2 linked regions of the Flocculibacter collagenilyticus genome follow. The protein of the gene in region 1 binds, or shares a complex with, the protein of each later gene. Links are inferred from orthologs where the notes say so. Each region holds a gene or a part of one and is shown in the gene's direction. Other genes may lie near its edges.

What was found.
Region 2: the proteins of trxB (region 1) and trxA are in contact, whole or in part, in a crystal structure (PDB 1F6M), measured with the Escherichia coli proteins. The link is inferred for Flocculibacter collagenilyticus from one-to-one orthologs.

The regions. Positions count from the first base shown.
Region 1 is NZ_CP059888.1:2,122,651-2,125,811, forward strand. The notes cover bases 297-3,120. They hold trxB (thioredoxin-disulfide reductase), read left to right. Parts: upstream 297-1,142; coding sequence 1,143-2,099; downstream 2,100-3,120. Other genes in these bases: ald (alanine dehydrogenase), read left to right, coding at 297-891; aat (leucyl/phenylalanyl-tRNA--protein transferase), read left to right, coding at 2,216-2,935; HUU81_RS09415 (arginyltransferase), read left to right, coding at 2,935-3,120. Also shown: more of ald, read left to right, coding at 1-296; more of HUU81_RS09415, read left to right, coding at 3,121-3,161.
Region 2 is NZ_CP059888.1:88,672-91,900, forward strand. Bases 86-2,977 are described here. They hold trxA (thioredoxin TrxA), read left to right. Parts: upstream 86-1,314; coding sequence 1,315-1,641; downstream 1,642-2,977. Other genes in these bases: rhlB (ATP-dependent RNA helicase RhlB), read right to left, coding at 86-1,138; rho (transcription termination factor Rho), read left to right, coding at 1,816-2,977. In the rest of the region: more of rhlB, read right to left, coding at 1-85; more of rho, read left to right, coding at 2,978-3,087. UniProt on the Escherichia coli protein: Participates in various redox reactions through the reversible oxidation of its active center dithiol to a disulfide and catalyzes dithiol-disulfide exchange reactions.

The DNA.
Region 1 (3,161 bases):
CCACAACCTAACGAATGTAAAATGCTTCGCAAGGGTCAAACACTTTACACTTACCTTCATTTGGCTCCAGATCCAGTGCAAACAGAACTACTTATTGCTTCTGGCGCAACATGTATTGCATACGAAACCGTCACTGATGCACGCGGTGGACTTCCGTTACTTGCTCCTATGAGTGAAGTTGCTGGACGAATGTCTATTCAAGCTGGTGCGCATCACCTTGAAAAAGCGCAAGGTGGTAGCGGTACATTACTTGGTGGCGTACCTGGCGTAGCTCCTGCTGAAGTACTTGTTATCGGCGGTGGTGTAGTTGGTACGCAAGCTGCCAAAATGGCTCGCGGTATGGGTGCAGATGTAACAATTTTAGATCGCTCTATTCCACGCTTGCGCGAATTAGATGATATTTTTGGCGGCACAGTGAAAACAGTATATTCAACGGTTGATGCCATCGAACAATATTCAAAGCAGGCTGACTTAGTAATAGGCGCAGTACTTATTCCAGGTGCAGCAGCGCCGAAGTTGCTTACACGCGAACATCTTAAAAATATGAAAGATGGTGCTGTAGTAGTAGATGTTGCGATTGACCAAGGTGGATGTTTTGAAACATCAAAAGCGACCACTCACCAAGAACCTACCTATGTTGTTGATGGTGTTGTACATTACTGCGTAGCTAACATGCCAGGAGGTGTTGCTCGCACATCTACCATGGCATTAAATAATGCAACACTTCCTTTTGGTCTTGCTTTAGCCAATAAAGGACCTAAACAAGCAATGCTAGAAAACCCTCATTTGTTAAATGGTCTAAACGTACATGAAGGCAAGGTAACCTACCAAGCTGTTTCTGACGCATTAGGTTATGAATACGTAGCGCCTGAAGTAGCATTACAAGCTTAATCTTCAGTTTACTCTTTCATTATTTTTACTGTAATTAAAGCAGTAGAATGCTACTAAAAAATACCGTTCTATTTAGAGCGGTATTTTTTTCTTTACACATAGCGCTTGCTAAATTAAATCTTGTCTATATATATTCAGTAAAATAATCAATACAATAACTTCTTTGTTATTTTCTCTAAAACAGACATTTTTATGAAACTATTAATAACGATAAATATTTTCAGTTATCATAAAAATATTCGGAGTACCGCATGAGCGACGTAAGACATATCCCATTATTAATTTTAGGTTCTGGACCTGCTGGTTATACTGCTGCTGTGTACGCAGCGCGCGCTAATTTAAAGCCTGTTCTGTTAACAGGTATGCAGCAAGGTGGTCAATTAACCACAACGACTGAAGTAGAAAACTGGCCGGGCGACGCAAATGACTTAACCGGTCCTGCGTTGATGGATCGCATGAAAGAGCACGCAGAAAAATTTGATACAGAAATCATCTTTGATCATATTCATACTGTGGATTTTAAAACTAAGCCATATACGCTTGAAGGCGATGCGGGTAAATATACTTGTGACGCGTTAATTATTTGTACTGGTGCATCAGCCAAATACTTAGGTTTGGAATCAGAGCAAGCATTTATGGGTCGTGGCGTATCGGCGTGTGCAACATGTGACGGGTTCTTCTATCGCAATCAAAAAGTTGCAGTTGTCGGTGGCGGAAACACAGCCGTTGAAGAAGCGCTGTACTTATCTAACATTGCATCTGAAGTTCACTTAGTACACCGCAGAGAAACATTCCGTAGTGAAAAGATTCTAACCAACCGCCTGATGGAAAAAGTTGAGAGCGGTAACATTGTTCTTCACCTAAATAAGAATTTAGATGAAGTTGTAGGCGATGAAATGGGTGTGACGGGCATAAAGCTTAAAGATTCACAGTCAGATGAAATATCAAGCTTAGATGTTGCGGGTGTATTCATTGCTATTGGCCATAAACCGAATACTGATATCTTCGACGGTCAATTAGAAATGAAAGATGGCTATATTATTGTAAATAGCGGTCTGCAAGGTAATGCAACTGCAACTAGTGTAGAAGGTGTATTTGCAGCAGGTGATGTATCTGATCATATCTATCGCCAAGCAGTAACTTCAGCTGGCACTGGCTGTATGGCTGCTTTAGACGCAGAGCGATACATGGATGGCTTAGTTAAATAGCCCATTTGCGTTAAATAATTTTTTATATCGCGTATCCATCGTTATACTTAAAGTTAGTTTAAACGAATTATGCCCCTAAGCTATTCATCAGGGGCATTTGTTTTTAGAGGTGTTGATTGTCTGAGTTATGCGTTTATCAATTACCTACAGATAAGCATTTATTCCCTTCTCCGGAATACGCGCTTGCTGAACCAAATGGGTTACTTGCTGTGGGTGGAGATCTTAATCCACACCGGCTAATGACCGCCTACTACTACGGCATTTTTCCTTGGTTCTCTGATGGCGAACCTATCATGTGGTGGAGCCCAAACCCTAGAGCTATTCTTGACTTGTCTGAACTACACGTAAGTCGTAGTTTAAAAAAACTCATTCGAAAAACCCCTTTTACAATTACTTTAAACCATTGTTTTGAAGATGTTATTCATGCCTGCGCCGCTCCGCGAGACACTCAAGATGAAACGTGGATCACTCAAGACATGATTAACGCGTATACGCAGCTGCATCAAAACGGCAAAGCACACAGCATTGAGATTTGGCAAAATAATATGCTTGTGGGCGGTTTATATGGCGTACTTATTGGCGGGTGTTTTTGTGGCGAATCCATGTTTAGCCTGATGTCTAACGCATCAAAAGTTGCCTATGTTGCGCTGGTTCAATGGCTGCAATCAATTGGAGCCACCATGATAGACTGCCAAATGCAAACAAGCCATTTAGCAACATTGGGCAGCAAGGAAGTGTCTCGTTCTGATTTTATATATCGACTAGAGCAAGTGCGAGATAAACACTTAACGTTACAGTCGCCTGCTCAGCTAACCATTAAGTTAGACCACTTATGATGAGTGATTATAAACACCTCCGACTCGCGCTAACAAAACCATTTGTATGTAGTTATTTAGACGACCAGTTTGAACAGCTATTAGTTGTTATTGATGATACTCAACTTAATCCAAACCACTTTGATAAATTATTAGAGCTTGGGTTTAGACGTAGCGGTAACCAAGTATACCGCCCTCATTGCTCTGACTGTCACGAATGCCACTCGTTGCGCGTTATCGTTGACCA
Region 2 (3,229 bases), 2.0 Mb from region 1 along the record:
GACTAACCGGAATAGCATGTTTAATGTATTCCTCAATAGCAGGTAAATTATAGACATAGTTTTCACAGGCAAAACTAATTGCTGCTCCGCTTGCGCCAGCTCGTCCTGTGCGACCTATGCGATGTACATAATCTTCGCTGTCGTCAGGTAAGTCATAGTTAAATACATGGCTAACACTTGGAATATGTAATCCACGCGCTGCAACATCGGTTGCCACTAAAATATCTAAACTGCCTTTAGTAAACTGCTCTAGTATGGATAAACGCTTCTTCTGCGGCACATCTCCGGTCAATAAGCCTACGCGATGTCCATCTGCTTGAAGCCATGCATGTACGTTCTCGCAACTATGCTTGGTATTCGCAAATACAATCGCTTTATCTGGCCAGTCTTCTTCAATTAGAGTCAGCAGTAATTTTATTTTGTCTTCACTGGACGGATAAAATAACTCTTCAGAAATTTTTCTTGCCGTCATTTGTTCAGGTTCTACTTCAACATGAACAGGGTCATTCATGTGATCGAATGCGAGCTCTTGAACCCGGAACGATAAAGTGGCAGAAAACAACATGTTCATGCGGTCTTTAGCGGGTGGCATACGGTTAAATAAATAACGTATATCTTTAATGAAACCTAAATCGAACATACGATCGGCTTCATCCAGCACCACCACTTCAATGTGATTTAAATTAAAAATACCTTGCTTGAAGTAATCAATAATACGGCCAGTGGTGCCAACTAGAATATCAATGCCGCCTTCGAGCTTTTGGCGCTGACTTTCATATCCTTCACCACCGTATACGACGCCTATACGTAAGCCAGTTGCTTTAGCAAGCTCCACCGCATCGTTGTGAATTTGTACCACTAACTCACGCGTTGGCGCTAGTATAATCGCTCTAGGTTGATTGTCTGCGTTGTTATTATTGGCGAGCAAACGGTGAAAAGTAGCGGTTAAAAACGCAAGGGTTTTACCCGTTCCCGTTTGAGCTTGGCCTGCAATATCTTTACCGGATAAGGCGACAGGAAGGCTAAGCGCTTGAATAGGAGTACAGTGGTCATAGCCTTTTTTTGCTAAACCATCACATACACGAGGATCCAGATCGAAGTCTGAAAATTTTTTATCTGTTAAATGGGTCTTATTCATAACCGTAAAGCATAACGCTTAAGCTTGAAATAAGAAACAATAACCCAATAATTAGAGAATTAATTTAGTGGTTTGTGCAAAAATAGTCGTTTTTATCGCTATTATTGTAGATAACCTTTATTTATACTCACTGCAAATAACAGTGCGAAGTATCCCGACCATAACCGGAGAAAAAAATGAGCGATAAGATTGTTCAGTTAAGTGATGATAGTTTTGATGCTGATGTATTAAGTGCATCTACCCCTGTATTAGTTGATTTTTGGGCTGAATGGTGTGGCCCTTGTAAAATGATTGCTCCTATTCTTGATGAAGTAGCCACAGAATATGATGGCAAAGTGAAAGTAGCTAAATTGAACATCGATCAGAATCCAGGTACGCCACCAAAATTTGGTATTAGAGGCATCCCTACATTATTACTTTTTAAAGAAGGTAATGTAGCAGCAACTAAGGTTGGCGCACTGTCTAAAACACAGCTGAAAGAGTTTTTAGACGAAAATATCTAAAAAATGGCACCTTAGGTGCCTTTTTTTTTGTCTGTGACTAGACGTCCAAAAAAAATACTGCTAACTTATTAGCCAGCAACCAATCTAAATAGCTTGTCGAATACCTATTATTCCAATTCAAATAAGCAATAATTTAACCCCTTTAATTAAGTAAATATTTAAGAACCCACCGTTATGCGTCTTAGAGAATTAAAAAACAAACCTATTAGTGAACTTGTAAAACTAGCTGAAACCATGGGCTTAGAAAATGTCGCCCGTTTACGTAAGCAAGATATTATCTTTGCTATCTTAAAAGCCCACTCCAAAGGGGGGGAAGACATTTTTGGTGATGGCGTATTAGAGATCTTACAAGATGGTTTCGGTTTTTTACGTTCTTCAGACTCATCATACCTAGCTGGGCCTGATGATATTTACGTGTCACCAAGTCAAATTCGTCGCTTTAATTTGCGAACGGGTGATTCAATCTCTGGTATTATTCGTCCACCAAAAGATGGCGAACGCTATTTTGCATTACTGAAAATTTCAGAAGTTAACTTCGACCGTCCTGAAAATTCACGCAATAAAATCCTTTTCGAAAACCTTACACCATTACACGCCAATGAGCGTATGACGATGGAGCGTGGAAACGGCAGTACTGAAGATATTACTGCGCGTGTACTAGATTTAGCATCGCCAATTGGTAAAGGTCAACGTGCGTTATTAGTGGCACCACCGAAAGCCGGTAAAACCATGTTAATGCAGAATATTGCTCAGTCAATTTCGGCTAATCACCCTGAATGCCAGTTAATGGTATTACTGATTGACGAACGCCCTGAAGAAGTAACAGAAATGAAGCGCTTAGTCAGCGGTGAAGTGGTTGCATCAACCTTTGATGAGCCTGCAAGTCGCCACGTACAAGTGGCTGAAATGGTGATTGAGAAAGCAAAACGTTTAGTTGAGCATAAAAAAGATGTGGTTATTCTACTTGACTCAATCACACGCTTAGCACGTGCATACAACACGGTTATTCCTTCTTCAGGTAAAGTACTTACTGGTGGTGTTGATGCTAATGCACTACATAAGCCTAAGCGTTTCTTTGGTGCAGCGCGTAATGTTGAAGAAGGCGGAAGCTTAACAATTATCGCAACGGCGTTAATTGATACTGGCTCTAAAATGGACGAAGTTATTTACGAAGAATTTAAAGGTACAGGTAACTTAGAGTTGCACCTTAATCGTAAAATTGCTGAAAAGCGTGTTTTCCCTGCTATCGACTTTAATCGTTCAGGCACGCGCCGTGAAGAGTTGTTAACATCAAAAGAAGAGCTACAGAAAATGTGGATCTTACGTAAGATTGTACATGACATGACGGAAATAGATGCGATGGAATTCTTAATTGATAAACTATCAATGACGAAAACGAACGACGAATTTTTTGATGCGATGCGCCGTCAAAAAAGCGCGAAATAAAGTACAAACGGTCGTATTAAAATGACATAAAAAAACACCTGCATTCGCAGGTGTTTTTATTTAATATTTGGTGTTGTTCTTAGCACATTCAAAATTCTATTGTAGTAACACGAGACTAAAACGTTTTTAACCTACTGCACTC